DNA from 4 places in the Neobacillus sp. genome. Region 3 is predicted to be linked to each of the others. Evidence: riboswitches for the same ligand, from Rfam matches in the RefSeq annotation. Region 3 holds a riboswitch; each other region holds the start of a gene.

Region 1 (4,188 bases), on a different contig from region 3:
AGCGGAAGAGTACGAGAAAATCTGGCTGTGAGTCGGATTTTTAACTCATTTACTAGCGGAAATCGAATTATTTCGATGATAGATTTTAGAAAAAAACAATGGAGGGATTTTAGCTAATGAGTACACCAAAAGAATTACGTTATTCTGAAGAACATGAATGGGTAAAGGTTGAAGGAGAAAGAGTGCGCGTCGGTATCACTGATTTTGCACAGCACGAATTAGGCGATATCGTTTTCGTTGAGCTTCCAGAAGTGGGCGATGAAATATCTGCTGATGAACCATTTGGCAGTGTGGAATCTGTTAAAACAGTTTCTGAGCTTTATGCACCAGTCAGTGGCAAGGTTGTAGAAGTGAACGAGGATTTAGGCGACAGCCCTGAATTTGTTAACGAATCACCATATGAAAAGGCTTGGATGATTGTGGTTGAACTTTCCGATAGCAGTGAGTTAGACAAGCTAATGACTGCAGAACAATATGAAGAAATGACTAAGGAAGACTAATAATCATAGGAAAGCACCTGAAGAAGGTGCTTTTTCTCTTATATTTCCACTATTTCTTCTGCTAAAATTGGGAAATCTATAATAAAATGTAAAGAAGGTCACGAGTGTACATCAATGAGCAAATACCTATTTTTAACATAACAATAATGATATAGTTAACATACTAAGAAGAATGCACACGTAATCAATATTTTAGAATATGTTAACATAAACAACTTCTATTACAGGTGATGGATATGAATGATTCGTATGTTGACAAAGTTCTTATTGTTGAAGGAAAGTCAGATAAAAATAAGGTAAAAATAGTAGTGAAGGAACCAGTAGAAATCATTTGTACAAATGGAACCATCAGTATGACAAAATTAGATGAATGGATTGACTTCCTCGAAGACAAGGATATCTATATTCTTGTTGATGCAGATAAAGCGGGCGAGAAGCTTCGCAAGCAATTTAAGAGAGAATTTCCACAAGCTGAACATATATATATTGATCGAATGTATCGAGAGGTTGCTACCGCTCCCTTGCACCACTTGGCGACCGTTCTATTGGGAGCTAATATTGATGTGCATACAGAGTATTTAGAAATGGGATAGTTGTCTTATGAATGAATGGAATCAACGTGAATTTTCTGCCTTCCTTGATAAGAAAGGAACTGGACTGATTTATTTTTATACCCCATTATGCGGTACTTGTCAGCTAGCTTCGAAAATGCTTTTAGTGATTGCTGAGCTGGTAGTCGTGGAAATGGGTAAAATGAACTTAAATTTCCATCCGGAGCTTGCAAAAGATTTGGCGATTGAAAGTGTACCATGCCTACTGTTTGTGCAAGATGGCAGTGTGAAAGAAACGCTTTACGCTTTTCATTCAGTGCCGTTCTTGCTGGAAAAAATAAAAGAATATTTGAATTAAACAGGTGCTTTATGGCATCTGTTTTTTTTGTCGATAGGAAAGTATAACTTTCTATCAGGCATAAGCCTCTGTTCATAGAAATCCGACATAGTTCTGAGGAAAGCTTGGAAAAACTCTACCAAAGCGAATTAATTGTCGAGCAATAATGAAAGGATTCTACTCCCCGCTGCTGAATATAATTAGGTAAATGAAAGTTGACCGGAGTGGTGGATATGATTGAAACCGTTAAAACCTTTCTCGAAAATATCAAAGAGCAGGGGCACGTTCAGCAATTATTATTCCAAGGAGACTTACGAGTGACACTAAATTGTCAGCAGCAAGCCGTTCATTTAGTGATAAAAAATGGCGGGATTTTTATCCTCCAGGGGTCAGAGGAATCGCAGACGAAATATGAAATCAGTGGAAATTTAACCGCAATGGAACAGCTGCTAGCAGGGAAGGAAAGGTTAAGGGTTCTTGAGAAGAATGGACAGTTAAAGGTGTCGGCGCCGTTACGGGTCAAGTTATTGCTCGAATCGATTTTCTTTTTAACAAAGACAGAGAAACCTGAGCTTGCAAAAATAATTTAATCAAAGGTATTGACTCGGAATTAATCTTCCTGTAATGTATTATTTAAATATTCTATCAATAAAAACAATTAAATAAAGCATTCTTATCTAGAGTGGCGGAGGGACTGGCCCTTTGAAGCCCGGCAACCGGTTAATAACACGGTGCTAAATCCAGCAGAGTAATTTTACTCTGGGAGATAAGGAGAGAGACCCCCTCTTCTTATGAAGCGGGGGTTTTGTTTATTACATTGTTAAAAGGAGCGAGAGGAATGGGAGAAAATCAAAAGAAGTATCGTTTTGAAACATTGAGTGTTCATGGTGGGTTGTCTCCAGATCCGGTGACAGGTGCTCGTGCTGTTCCTATTTATCAAAACAATGCCTATCAATTTAAAAACACTGAGCATGCGGCTAACTTATTTGGATTAAAAGAACCTGGTTATATATACACTCGGATACACAATCCAACCACCACTGTTTTTGAAGAAAGAGTTGCTCTATTGGAAGGCGGCGTCGGAGCACTCGCGGTTGCAAGCGGCATGGCTGCGATTACGCTAGCGATATTAAACCTTGCCGAAGCAGGCGATGAAATTGTTTCCGCCGCGAATCTCTATGGTGGAACGTATAATTTGCTTGCTATTACTCTTCCAAAGTATGGAATTAAAGTGAAATTTGTCGATGCGGACAATCCTGAGAATTTCCGCACGGCGATCACAGAAAAGACAAAAGCGGTCTTTGCTGAAACAATCGGTAATCCCAGCTTACGCGTTCTTGATATAGAAAAAGTAGCGAATATTGCCCATGAGGCCGGGGTTCCGTTAATTATTGACAATACCTTTGCTACACCATATCTTTGCAGACCAATTGAGCACGGGGCAGACATTGTCATTCACTCGGCGACAAAATGGCTCTTAGGTAATGGCACAACAACAGGCGGGGTCATTGTCGATGGCGGGAAATTTGATTGGAATTCACCGAAGTTCCCTGGCTTCACGACTCCAGATGCAAGCTACCATGATCTTGTTTATGCCGAGGCTCTAGGTGCAGTCGCATATATTATCAAAGCACGTGTTCAGTTACTACGTGACTTAGGGCCAGCTTTAAGTCCACAAAATTCGTTCCAGTTTGTACTTGGACTTGAAACCCTTCATGTTCGAATGAAGGAGCATGTGGCCAATACAGGAAAGGTTGTGGAATATTTAGTAAATCATCCTGCCGTTGAGTGGGTTTCCTATCCAGGGCATTCATCCCATCCTGATTATGAATTATCCAAAAAGTATTTACCGAAAGGCGCAGGCTCGATGGTTATTTTTGGTATTAAGGGTGGGAAAGAAGCAGGTGCTAAACTGATTGATTCGATTACACTATGGGCTCACGTGGCTAACGTTGGGGATGCAAAAAGTTTAATCATTCACCCGGCAAGTACAACCCATCAGCAATTAGATGCGGAAGGTCTCAAATCGGCAGGAGTATCTGAGGATTTAATTCGCCTGTCCATCGGCATTGAGAATGTCGAAGATTTAATTGAAGATCTCGAATCAGCCATTGAGGCAGCAACCGGTTTGGCTTCATTGAAAGCAAATGCCTAAAATTACCTAATTTAATTTTTCCCAAAATGAAGAAGTTTACGTTGACACCACTTTTTATCCGTGATACGATAATTTTCATAATATAATTACTTAAACATTTTAACGTGTTAATTGAATATAGAATGCTGTTAACTCTTATCAAGAGAGGTGGAGGGATGTGCCCGATGAAGCCCGGCAACCGTCAATATTTATATTGAAATGGTGCCAATTCACACAAAGCGATTGCTTTGGGAGATGGGAGAAAGGATTATTTTCATGATGCCTTTCTGCCTGTGCAGAGAGGCTTTTTATTTTTTAAAAATAGAATCTTTTCGATAAAACAGTCAAAGTCTATATTTACAAGATATGTACCAACAGAATCTTTCAGAATTTTAGGTAAATCGGATAAGAAGCAGGTGATTTAGGTGATTTCAATAAAGAATGTCCGCAAAATTTTTCCTTCCAAACAGGGTGAGTTAAAAGCTGTTGATGATGTGAACCTTGAAGTACAAGCAGGAGAAATTTTCGGAGTAATTGGTTACAGTGGTGCTGGAAAAAGCACCTTGATTCGCATGTTGAATGGACTGGAGCTGCCAACGGAGGGAAGTGTCACCGTGGCTGGACGGGTTATTTCGAAGATTAAGGGAGCTGAGCTTCGGAAGGCAC
Region 2 (4,188 bases), on a different contig from region 3:
TTTATTCATTGGTACCAATATACTGAACAAGAAAATAGATAAAGTAAACTCCCCGATTTGCAAGCCGTTAGGCGACGACAGAGGCGTAGTTGCCCTTATGCCTGAAAGGAAAGTAATACTTTCCTTTCCTTTCGGCCGAAAAATAGAAAAGAGAGTTACATATGAAATGCAACTCCCCTTCCCATTTGTCTAGCTCCAGCGCCTAGGGGCTCAAGGAGACTAATCTCTGGCTTCGCTTTGCTTGCCAGTCGATAATTCGCCCTATCTCACCCCTGGTCAAGGCGCTTCCGCTTTTCTTGTTTATAGATTTGCTTGCTGGCGTAAAGTATCAGCTTTATCTGTAAGCTCCCATGGAAGCTCTACATCTGTACGGCCAAAGTGACCGTAAGCTGCTGTTTGTTGGTAAATTGGACGGCGTAGGTCCAGCATGTTAATGATTCCGGCAGGGCGCAGGTCAAAGTTTTTACTTACTAAGTCAACTAAAACCTCTTCACTTACCTTTCCAGTTCCAAACGTATCAACAGAGATGGAAACCGGTCTTGCTACACCAATTGCATAAGCAAGTTGAACTTCAACTTTTTCAGCAAGGCCTGCAGCAACGATGTTTTTAGCTACATAACGAGCCGCATAGGCTGCAGAACGGTCAACCTTTGTAGGATCCTTACCAGAGAAGGCACCACCGCCATGACGAGCATATCCGCCATACGTATCAACAATGATCTTACGACCGGTTAAGCCTGCATCCCCTTGTGGTCCGCCGATAACGAAACGGCCTGTTGGGTTAATGAAATATTTCGTGTTTTCATCGATTAGTTCTTGAGGAACAACTGGATTGATAACATATTCTTTCAGGTTACGTTGAATTTGCTCTAACGTTACCTCCGGATTATGTTGAGTTGAGATAACAATTGTATCAATGCGGACGGGCTTGTCATTTTCATCATACTCAACCGTAACTTGAGTTTTTCCGTCTGGACGAAGGTATTCAAGAACCTTATCCTTACGCACCTCTGTTAATCGGCGAGCAAGCTTGTGTGCTAGTGAAATCGGAAGAGGCATAAGCTCTTTTGTTTCATTACAAGCAAAACCAAACATTAAACCTTGGTCTCCTGCCCCAATTGCTTCGATTTCTTCATCAGACATTAAGCCTTCACGTGCTTCAAGCGCTTGGTCAACACCCATGGCAATGTCAGGACTCTGTTCACCAATCGAGGTTAAAACAGCACAAGTCTCGGAGTCAAAGCCGTATTTAGCACGATCGTAACCGATCCCTTTAATTGTTTCACGAACAATCTTCGGAATATCCACGTAAGTAGAGGTTGTGATTTCGCCAGCAACTAGAACTAATCCGGTCGTTACTGAGGTTTCAGCAGCTACACGAGCATTAGCATCCTTCGCTAAAATAGCATCTAAAATGGAATCAGAAATTTGGTCACATATCTTGTCAGGATGACCTTCCGTTACTGATTCAGAAGTGAACAAACGACGTTTTGTTGACATCTGAAATCCTCCTATAATATGAGATAATCGAGGTTTTATGAAGGTTACAGGAATACTTCTTGAACCTCGTGATTGATACGGTACTCATTCCCTTAGTATGAAATAAACAAAGGATTTTTATTAGAAACTCTTTTCATAAAAGGACTTATACAAAACAAAAAACCTTACCACTATGAGGAAAGGTTGTTCCGGGCCTTTCACTCTTATCGTTCAAGACATGAGCCTTGCGTCAGATTAGCACCTTCGCACTTGAAAAGGAACTGTTATGCAGTCATCCTTTTCGTTTAGCAGGTTGCTGGGTTTCATTGGGCCTGTCCCTCCACCAGCTCGGGATAAGAGAGTATCCGTTCAAATCAGAATATTACTCTACAATGGCGAACATTGTCAATGAGTTTTTTAAAGAAATATCTAGCAACTTCGTAAATGAACTGTTCTAGAGATTGCCTTCATTTTTTCATTTATATTCAAAAATCAACTATTTGTCATTACCGTTTTAAATTTTTTCGAATAATGTATAAAACACTACTCAATTCCATTGAATAGTATAGACTATTAGAATTAATGTGTTATACTATTTACTAATATTAATAATATAAAAACCCTAATAAAGGAAGGTTTCTTTAAATGAATTCTGTTCATATTCCAAATGAATTAAGCCACTTGTTAAACGAAAGCAATAGCCATGTCCAATTATCTGTACCTCAAATAGTTGAAAAAATCTTAAGTCGTAACGAAGGAACCTTAACCTCAACTGGAGCAGTTCGTGTCTCAACCGGTAAATATACAGGACGATCACCAAAAGATAAATTTATTGTAATGGAAGAGTCCACGAAGGATAAAATTGCTTGGGGTTCATTAAATCAACCTATTTCTGAGGAAGTATTTACTAATTTGTATCATAAAGTTCTAGATCATTTAAAACAACTTAATGAAATTTTTGTGTTTAAAGGCTTTGCCGGTGCTGATAAAAAATCCCGTTTGCCCATCCAAGTTATCAATGAATTGGCTTGGCATAATTTATTTGCCCAGCAATTATTTATTCGCCCAACTGCAGACGAACTGCTAGACCATGACCATGGATTCACTGTTATTTCTGCCCCCCATTTCAAGGCAGATCCAGCTATTGATGGAACAAACTCAGAAACTTTTATTATTATCTCTTTTGAACGCAGAATCGTTTTAATCGGAGGAACCGAGTACGCAGGTGAAATGAAAAAATCGATTTTTTCTGTGATGAATTATTTGTTGCCTGAAAACAATATTTTTTCGATGCACTGTTCAGCAAATGTAGGGGTAGAAGGTGATGTCGCTCTCTTCTTCGGGTTATCCGGCACAGGAAAAACAACCTTATCCGCTGATCCGAATCGTCGTTTAATTGGTGATGATGAACATGGCTGGTCTTCTAATGGTGTTTTTAATATTGAGGGCGGCTGTTATGCCAAATGCATCAATCTTTCCCGCGAAAAAGAACCGCAAATTTTTGATGCCATTCGTTTTGGTACAGTCCTTGAAAATGTGGTCATGAATCAAAAATCGAGAATTCCTGATTATGATGATGGAACGTTGACAGAAAACACAAGGGCAGCCTACCCAATTCAAGCGATTGATAATATTGTGCAGCCTAGTATTGCCGGTCATCCCAACACAATTGTCTTCTTAACAGCTGACGCGTTCGGAGTATTGCCACCAATTGCAAAATTAACGAAGGAACAAGCGATGTATCACTTCTTAAGTGGCTATACCTCAAAGCTTGCCGGAACTGAGCGTGGTGTAACATCTCCAGAGGCAACCTTCTCCACCTGCTTTGGTGCGCCATTCCTGCCGTTACCTGCGACCCGTTACGCAGAAATGCTTGGTGAAAAAATTCTTGAGCACAATGTAAATGTCTTTCTTGTGAATACCGGCTGGACTGGTGGAGAATATGGTGTCGGCAACCGGATGAAGCTTATGTTCACAAGAGCAATGGTTCAGGCAGCTCTTGAAGGTGAACTAAACCTTGTTGAAACGGTCAAAGACGAAATCTTTGGCTTAAATATTCCGCTTCATATTGCCGGTGTTCCTGACGAAGTTCTTCAGCCGAATAAAACATGGGCAGACCCAGAGGGCTATGAAAAGAAAGCAAAGGAACTGGCAGCAAAGTTCCGGGAGAATTTTAAGAAATTCACCAATGTTGCCGCTGAAATTGAAGAAAAAGGCGGACCGATTGCTTAAAATATTTGAACCATGTTATCAACTCAAAAAGCGATTCCATTCAAGAATCGCTTTCTTTAGTTTTTTAATCTGAAGGCTTTCCAACTCTAACAAAATTCGAATCCCCCATTACGCCAAAACTATATTTACCACTCTTTTCAATTCGGAAATCTCCTTTGTACATAGAAGTCTTTCTTCCATCTTCAGAAGTGGAATCTGTTTGATGTCTAAAAGTAAACTTGGAGATGTCAGTTGGCTCATCTTCATTAATGATCTCTAATTCGATTTCTTCAGGCAGGTTTTCCCCCACAACCTCAATGTAAGCATCCTGATAAGACTTGGCATACAAATCTTCTTGGGAAATCAATAATGTTGCATTACCGCCGAGTAAGACATAATGGTCCTTTACATTAATAGTAAATTTACCAATTTTCTTCTGCTTACCCGAAGTATTGCCGACAATGAATTCTAGGTTCCATTTTCCTCGTTTGTCAAAGA
Region 3 (4,188 bases):
ATTTTCGCTCTTCCATCCATCTTTTGAGCCTCTTGTCTTTTAACAGGTAGCAAGCAAGGATGGCAATGACAAAAGCAGCTATAGGTGTAAGGAGCCAAAAAAACATAATCCAGACGAGATTGCTCAGAAATATAGATTGATAAACGATCCCTGCCCCGACCACAGATCCAACAGCAACCTCACTAGTAGAAAGTGGAATTCCAAAGATATTTGCCAAAAATAAAGACAAGGCTGCGGAAGCTAAAACGATCAAGGCAATGGGCACGGTAAAGGTGCTGCTAGGGACAATCCCATTGCCGATTGTTTTGACCACTTCACCACCGCCAAAATAGGCCCCGAGAAATACAGCGATACCGCAGAGAAACAAGGCCAGCCGTTTATTAACCACACCTGATCCATAGGAAATACCCATTGAAGCCGCTGCACCACTCGCTCCAATATTCAATGCAAAAAATAATCCTATCGTAATAGCCAATATTGTAAGCAAAAGAAAATTCCTCCTTTATACCGCATGAACGAGCAGTAATCCCCTTACTTAAAAATTTGATAAAACCTAGAGGGGAATGTGAAGGATTAACGATCTGTAAATACCGATTGGTCTAACCAGCAAATAGTAAAAGGGTGTGCGCCCCCGCTACTATTTGAAGTTTCCATTAGCGATCGTGCAAACCACACTCCGTTTTGTTGCTTCCCGCCCAGCGTCCTGCACGTGAATCACCACTAGCGCCTGTTGGTTGGGTACAAGGAAAACAACCAATGCTCGGGTAGTGATGGTCATGCAATATGTTGTACGGGAGGCCTTTTTTCTTGATGTAAGACCAAACATCATTCCATGTCCAGTGAATCAATGGACAGATTTTAATATTCTGGAATTTTTCATCTTTATTAATGAATTCTGTGTTTGCCCTTAATAGTGACTGTTCTCTGCGAAGCCCCGAGATCCAGGCATGTTTTCCTGCCAACGTCTCTCTTAATGGAATGACTTTTCGGATATTACAGCACTGATTGGGTTCCCTTTTCCATAAAGCCGAACCATATCGTTCCGCTTGTTCGTCGAGACTAAGGTTTGGTTGTTTCCGCTCAATTCTTAACGTCGGGAAACGTTCCTCTATTCTGTCAATGACCTCATAGGTTTCCGGAAAGTGTAATCCTGTATCTAAAAAAACAATATCGGCATCCTGTTTAACCTGCTGAATCAAGTCAATCAACACAATCGCTTCTGCACCGAAACTTGAGGCATATACAATCTCATCCCCAGGATAAGACCGGTAAGCCCACTCTAGTACAGAACGTGCTCCTTTTGTTTCATCATCATAATAAAAACTGTCAGATATTTGGTTCCAATTCTTATAAGTTATAGTTACAGTCATTGCTTCAAACCTCCTATTTACCCACTAAAAAAAGGCAGCCTCCCACGCAGATAAGGTGGAGACCGCCTCTAGTTTTTCTAGTCAGCGATTTTTATTCGAATGAAGACGAACCTTTTCATTTTTCTCAAGTTGCACAATTTTTCCATCTTGGACAATTAGTGTAATTGAGCCAAATTTTAATGCTACCAGCATTTTCTCAAGATATGCAAAGATTTCTTCCCTCTCATCTGATTTCAGCTTGAATCGCCCTCCTTTTAATAAAACATGAACATTAAGACAGGCGTTATGACTGCTGGTTAACACCTTATCATCCAAAATGAAAATCATTTTGCTGGAATTAGCACCTTGCTTTGCAGGTTGCCGGGCTTCATTGGGCCATTCCCTCAGCCACTCTTGATAAGCGTTTTAATAATTGATGAAATTAATCCTATCATACCAATAGGTTTTATGTAAATAAAAATTTTTTAATTTTTTAAATTTTGGATTTTCATTAACTTTTTTACCTTTATTGTAATAAGGTGGAGGGCGATGTCCATGTTAGAAAGCATTTTCATCAAATTGCCTATGAGTTTGTTAGGAAGGAATTAGCAATTGATACAATTCAGCAATAAATTGAAAGCACTTTTTTGATTGGATTGTAAAAAAAACGAGCAGTTCCAAATGGAAACTCCTCTCCTTCATAAAATTGTAATACTCTTGTAACGCAACTGTCAGAATGAATTGCTTAATATTTGATATAGTAAATAGTATGAACATTTAGAAAATTAAGGTAAAGTAACTAGAATGAAACTAAATTATTTTAAAAAGAAAGTAGTGATGTAAATGATCAAAAAAATGCTAACACTTTTGAGCTTAATCATCATGCTTGCTGCAGTTGGGAACGATTTATTCATCCAAAAGGTTAATGCGAAATCGTTAGGTGTGTTACAAAATCAAGAGGATTTGAATCCTATTAAGCTACCTACCACTCAAACGAATCAATTATCAGCTGAACCAGAATTTCCTAATTATCAAGGAAACATTGCCAGTATGAAGCTGCTTTCCACGAAGATTCAAGAGGATAATCAGGAAATATTAAAGATAAATAAGTCAGATGTCGATAAACTTGAAGAAGATATTAGTGTTTTAAATGGAAGGTTAACCGCACAGTCAAACAAAGAAGCTACTACCTCTATTGAAAGTGAATACATAAGTACGGTCATCAATGCAGGAAATAAGTATATTGGAAACTCTGTTTATGTGTTTGGTGGCGGAAGAAATGCCAACGATATTGCCAAAGGAAGATTTGATTGCTCCGCCTTTGTTCATTGGGCATTTGCACAAGCGGGTCTCGAAATCGGCTCTAATACAGATGCCATTAAAAAGGAAGGGCGTCAGATTTCTCCACAAGAAATGCAGCCCGGAGATTTAGTGTTTTTTGATACGTATAAAAAAGACGGACATGTAGGTATTTATATTGGAAATGGAAAATTCATTGGCTCACAAAGCTCTACCGGTGTCGCTATAGTAGAAATGACAAATAGTTATTGGAAAAACGCCTTTAAGGGGCATGTCATTCGAATTTAAGAAAAAAGGCTTACTTTTTACAACTGGGAATAACACTGTCTTTTTAAGCTGTTGATTCGCTAAACATGGATCACAGTCACTAGACATCCCGATTGTTGAAAAATGGAATTTTTACGTGAAATTACAACTTTTAGAAACTAGTTTTGTCAATTTAAGTCTATAGAGGAACCAGAAATAGTTTTTTTATCTAGGACCTTAATGTTAGGCCAATTTGGTCTTGTTTAAAGCCCTAATCTCTCCTATTACTATTAAAAAATAGATAAAACCATCTACTATTATGAGATGTTTTCTATCAAGTAAACTGCTAACTTTTTAAAGGACCTTCCCTAATGCCGCACCATTAATAGATGTATAACTTGAAAAGTGAATACTTTTCTTCCCTTGCTTTCATTATTTGGAAGCTAATAAAACTGGGTTTTCCAGCGATTTAGGACTAATTAACTATTATAAATTCAGACTTTTGTATATATTTCGATTATTGAAATAATGTTATCATTTACATGTACATATTACTATTTTAGGAGGTTGATGGATTGAGGAAATTGAAGAGGACTCTCATTTTTTTGGTTAGTTTTTTGACTGTGGCAGTATCTTCGACAGTCTACGCTGCACAACCGGGATTATCAGATTTCCCCCAACCGGTTGACTCCCAGTCTTGGACTCTTCCAAGGGATATGACGTGGAATGATTACCGTCCCGTTCCTGGGGTTGACTGGAACACTGCAAACATTAAAGCAGAAAGGGTCATCAAGGGTACACTAATCATTGTAGATTTCCAAGACAGAGAGTTTATCTTAAGCCAACCTGTAGGCTCGGAGATAGCCGGTAACCCAATTGGTACTGGAAATATACCTCGCAATCAGCTCGGCAAGTTTTGGGAAGATTTTCTCAACAAGCCTTCACCATCTAATAACTACCGAACAGTAAATGAATACTGGAGAGAGAATTCATTCGGTAAGTGGAAGATCGAACTTAAAGCCTTCGGTCCTTATAAAATGGATGGTAATGAATTCGAGGATGGACTTAACGAGTTCGGGCAAACAGTAAACATGCCTGCTGGTTTCAAAGGAAGAAATCTAAGAACTGAGGCAGTTGCAAAAGCTCAAGCTGATATTGCTGCTTCAGGAGAAAAGTTTGATTTTAATTTTATTGTCCATGCTGGCTACGACGAATCGGGAGTTTGGCAAGAGTTTGGCGAAATGATGTTTCAAAATGCTAATACGGTAACTAATCCATTCGGACCAATTGTTGC
Region 4 (4,188 bases), on a different contig from region 3:
CACCTCAATTCTTTTTTTGATTTCTTCGATGCAATCAAAAAATGTATGGAACCCTTTATGGTTAATCCCCCATTCCAAGCATTTTTCCTGAAGTAAATCCCGCGCCAGGACAAAGTCAGCATGTTTGGCTGCCTCAAGATCTGTTACTGAATCGCCAATTACAATTTTAAAGCTTTCTTTAGAATGGCTCAATTTACGTATAACACTCGGTTTACAGCAGCCGCAATCATTGGTACATAATAAATCGCACTTATGTGGCCAAAGAATCTTTATCGTCTCACCTGAAAAATCTGATTCATTGCAAAAGACTCCATCAAACGACCCGTATTTTGCTAAAATCGGAAAAACAAAGAAATCGATACCTCCGCTAACAATATAAAATGGAATCCCCTCATTACATGTAAATTCAACAAACTCTTTGAATCCTGCACGAATCTTAGCATTTTTTATTGCAAATGATGTAATTTCTTCCTTTAAGTGGCTTGGTAATAGGGAAAATAATTTTCCTACTCCCTCATTGATTGAAATCTGACGGGAGAGGATTTGATCTTTAATGAGCTCCCATTCAGGAGGGGCAAATTTTTTCATAATCGCAATGATATTATCACTTTCCGTTACTGTTCCATCAAAGTCACAATAAATTACTGGCTTTGTCATTTAGGCAGTCACCTCGGCATTTCCCCAAAGCTTTAGTGCCTTCTTAAGTTCAGGATTCTCTTCAGCACCCTCCACTAACAACTTACCCTTAAGATTAGTTTCAATCGCCTGACGGAATGCCTTACAGCCGCCACGGGCTCCATCTGGGTGGCCATGGACTCCACCACCTGCGTTAATCACAGAATCAATCCCAAAATCCCGAATTAATAAAGGTACTAATCCTGGATGTATTCCCGCCGATGGAACAGGAAATGACTTTTTAAATAAGTCATCTTCTGTTAACTCCCTAGCAATTGAGAGGGCGGAAGTTTTATCTAATGCTACCGTTCCATACGGGGATGGGAAAAGCGATAAATCAGCTCCTGCATATCTTAGCAGCTTTCCAAGTAGCAGAGAGTTTGACATGCCATAATCAGGAGAAGAGGTATATGCCCCGCTCACAGCAGGATGTGCCATAAGAGGAAGGCCAATTTCATTGTCCTCTCTTAAATCCTGAAGGACATCAAGACCATAGGCAAACACATTAAACAATAATAAATCTGCTCCTACCTCGGCAGCTCGCTTAGCTTTATCCTTCAGCCCTGATGTTCTTCCAGTGAGGTTAACTGCATAGATAGTTCTGTGACCTGTTTGGTCCTGGACTTCCTGTAATACCTGTTTTCCCAGAGTTATTCTTTTTTCAAAGGGAGTTAATTCATTTTCAAAAAGGATTTCATCATCCTTTACCAAATCAACACCGCCCAGGGCTTGCTTCCTTAACTGCTCGGCTAAAAAGGTGAGATCTTTACCCAATACTCCTTTAAAAATGCTCATTAATAGCGGTCTGTCATAAACATTTAGTGTCTCACGCAGGCCGGTAATCCCAAATCTCGGGCCCGGAAACAACCGCTTTAATCCAACATCAAATTGCAAATCTACTAATTTTATTTTTCCATCCAATGAAAGCTTCCCGAAAACTGTGGTTAAAATGGCTGGTAAGTCATTGGAGAAGTTAATCGTTGGATAGGCAATCCGGATAAGAGATTGATCCTCTTTTTCAGATGGTAACCCCTCAATCGAAACAACTCGACCTTTATGTTTGCGCAATTGACTTTGTTCTATTTCAGGCAAATTCGTCCATGAACCAACTGTTAACCCAAGGGCAATGTCCTCTGCTTTTTTTTCTGGATATTTTTCATCATGTAAGAGATATGTTGCAATTAATTCACTCAAAACTGATCATCCTTTCGGTAAAACATAAAAAACCTCTTCGAAAAGAAGAGGTTAGCATAACAAACTAACATCTTCTCATCTTTCAGCTTATTGCTGCAAGAATTAGCACCGTGCTTAAACTTGTTAAGTCGGTTGCCGGGCTTCATCGGGCTTTTCCCTCCGCCTGCTCTTGATAAGAAAACGATTCGTATATATTCACTTTTTCACAGTGTTTAACTTTATTTTGGATTATCACAAGAAAAGGTTAAAATGTCAACCTATTTTTCAAAAATTTCTAAATCACTTATTCTTCTGACGGCTTCCTTTAATTGCTCCTCGGATGATAATAGCCCTACTCGGACATATCCTTCGCCAAATTTGCCAAAGCCTATTCCCGGTGCAACCATGATATGTGCTTGTTCCAGAAGAATAGTGGCAAACTGCTCGGATGAAAACTCCTCTGGTATCTTTAACCAGGCAAAAAATGATCCTTTTGGTGAGCTGACATTCCATCCTAGCGAATGAAGACCCTCAATCAAAACATTTCGTCTACGTTCATACAGATCGTTTAATTCCTTCACACAATCCTGCGATCCCGTTAATGCTTCTGCCGCTGCCTCCTGTACCGCTCCAAATAAACTGACGTATAAATGGTCTTGTAAAAGTTCAATTGCTGAAATGATACTCTCATTACCTATTGCAAAACCAACTCTCCAGCCCGCCATATTAAAGGTTTTGGACAGAGTATATATTTCGATTCCTACCTCTTTTGCACCTTCAGACTGTAAAAAGCTTAATGGTTTATTACCATCAAATCCAATGGCCCCATATGCGAAATCATGAACGACACAAATTTCATGTTCCCGAGCAAGCTTGACGGTTTCTTCGAAAAACTCTGCAGTAGCTGTTGCACCGGTTGGATTATTTGGATAATTGAGGAACATTAATTTTGCTTTGGATAAAGTATCTGTTTTTAGTTCTTGATAATCCGGTAAGAATCTATTTTCCTCTCTTAATGGCATGGTAGCCATTTTCGCCTTCGCTAATGCGACCCCAGACCAATAATCAGGGTAACCTGGGTCGGGAACCAGGATGGTATCACCTGGATTTAAAAAACACTGTGGAATTTCGACTAGACCCGCTTTACCGCCAAATAATATGGCCACCTCTTTATCCGGATCAATGGTAACGCCATATTCCCTTTGATAAAAATCTGCAGCAGCTTGTATTAAGTAACCATGTCCTTGAAATGGCGAATATTTATGGTTTCGCGGATTAGCGGCTGCTTCCTGAAGCTTTGCCACAATATGTGGTGGTGTTGGCTGATCTGGATTGCCTTGTCCTAAGTTAATTACATCATGGCCCTGGGCACTATATTCACCCACTTTTTTAACAAGACCAGCAAAAAATTGTTTTGGCAGACTATTTAAAAGTTCCGATTGTGGAAATTGCATCATTGTTCACACCTGCTTAATTATTTTTCAAATTTTTGTTGAATTTCTAGTCACAAATGTTATAACTTTTATAATACCTTGTAAAGGGAAAATTTCGAAATTTCAAAAGAGGTGAAGATTCTTGAAACTAAAGATTTCTTGTCTACAAATGGATATCGCCTTTGGAAATCCACAGAAAAACTTTGAAATTGCCAACGAGCTTTTTGAAAAAGCAGTTACTGATAATCCAGATATTATTGTCCTTCCAGAACTATGGACAACGGGCTATGATTTGAACCGACTTGCAGAAATTGCAGATATCGATGCTAAACAAACAATCGATTATCTGCAAAAAGTAGCGAAAAAGTACCAGGTTCATTTGGTCGGCGGTTCTGTCGCAAACCAAGGTGAAAATGGAGTAAAAAATACCCTTCTCGTCATCACCAAAAATGGTCAGCTCGTTCATCAGTATAATAAACTACATTTGTTTAAACTTATGGACGAGCATCTCTTCTTTAAGGCCGGTAACGAAAAAGGGTTATTTGAACTTGAAGACCGTAAGTTTGCGGGCATAATTTGTTATGATATTCGGTTTCCTGAATGGATTCGCAGCCATACTTCCGAAGGGGCTGAAGCATTATTTGTCGTTGCCGAATGGCCAGCACTCCGTCTTGCTCATTGGCGCACTCTCCTGATAGCAAGAGCGATTGAAAATCAATGCTTTGTGATCGGATGTAATCGTTCCGGTGACGACCCAAATAACCTATTTGCCGGACACTCTATTATTATTGATCCTTGGGGAGAGGTAATTTCTGAGGCTGGAGCAGATCAGGAAATCATTACGGCTGAAATCGAATTAGATCAAGTAAGAGAAATCCGAAAGCAGATTCCGGTTTTCGAAGATAGG

Evidence for each region. A riboswitch is a leader RNA that binds a small molecule or an ion and turns the genes downstream of it on or off. The one in region 3 is predicted to bind S-adenosylmethionine.
Region 1: linked by a shared signal. The riboswitch ahead of RTR43_RS00630 (O-acetylhomoserine aminocarboxypropyltransferase/cysteine synthase family protein) and the one ahead of RTR43_RS07925 (YezD family protein) in region 3 are both predicted to bind S-adenosylmethionine.
Region 2: linked by a shared signal. The riboswitch ahead of metK (methionine adenosyltransferase) and the one ahead of RTR43_RS07925 (YezD family protein) in region 3 are both predicted to bind S-adenosylmethionine.
Region 4: linked by a shared signal. The riboswitch ahead of mtnW (2,3-diketo-5-methylthiopentyl-1-phosphate enolase) and the one ahead of RTR43_RS07925 (YezD family protein) in region 3 are both predicted to bind S-adenosylmethionine.

Annotation. Positions count from the first base shown of each region.
Region 1 is NZ_DALZYO010000001.1:123,667-127,854, forward strand. It holds gene RTR43_RS00605 (arsenate reductase family protein) at 1-31, shown strand, start outside; gene gcvH (glycine cleavage system protein GcvH) at 117-500, shown strand; gene RTR43_RS00615 (toprim domain-containing protein) at 737-1,093, shown strand; gene RTR43_RS00620 (thioredoxin family protein) at 1,101-1,409, shown strand; gene RTR43_RS00625 (SCP2 sterol-binding domain-containing protein) at 1,622-1,978, shown strand; SAM riboswitch class I at 2,059-2,161, shown strand; gene RTR43_RS00630 (O-acetylhomoserine aminocarboxypropyltransferase/cysteine synthase family protein) at 2,227-3,543, shown strand; SAM riboswitch class I at 3,676-3,784, shown strand; gene RTR43_RS00635 (methionine ABC transporter ATP-binding protein) at 3,948-4,188, shown strand, end outside.
Region 2 is NZ_DALZYO010000005.1:43,604-47,791, reverse strand. It holds gene metK (methionine adenosyltransferase) at 301-1,500, opposite strand; SAM riboswitch class I at 1,701-1,839, opposite strand; gene pckA (phosphoenolpyruvate carboxykinase (ATP)) at 2,125-3,711, shown strand; gene RTR43_RS04140 (hypothetical protein) at 3,776-4,188, opposite strand, start outside.
Region 3 is NZ_DALZYO010000010.1:105,508-109,695, reverse strand. It holds gene RTR43_RS07935 (sulfate permease) at 1-487, opposite strand, end outside; gene RTR43_RS07930 (phosphoadenylyl-sulfate reductase) at 654-1,370, opposite strand; gene RTR43_RS07925 (YezD family protein) at 1,452-1,607, opposite strand; SAM riboswitch class I at 1,672-1,773, opposite strand; partial or broken gene RTR43_RS07920 (C40 family peptidase) at 2,565-2,936, shown strand; gene RTR43_RS07915 (immune inhibitor A domain-containing protein) at 3,470-4,188, shown strand, end outside.
Region 4 is NZ_DALZYO010000021.1:50,886-55,073, forward strand. It holds gene RTR43_RS14150 (2-hydroxy-3-keto-5-methylthiopentenyl-1-phosphate phosphatase) at 1-657, opposite strand, end outside; gene mtnW (2,3-diketo-5-methylthiopentyl-1-phosphate enolase) at 658-1,869, opposite strand; SAM riboswitch class I at 1,942-2,048, opposite strand; gene RTR43_RS14160 (pyridoxal phosphate-dependent aminotransferase) at 2,127-3,305, opposite strand; gene RTR43_RS14165 (carbon-nitrogen family hydrolase) at 3,424-4,188, shown strand, end outside.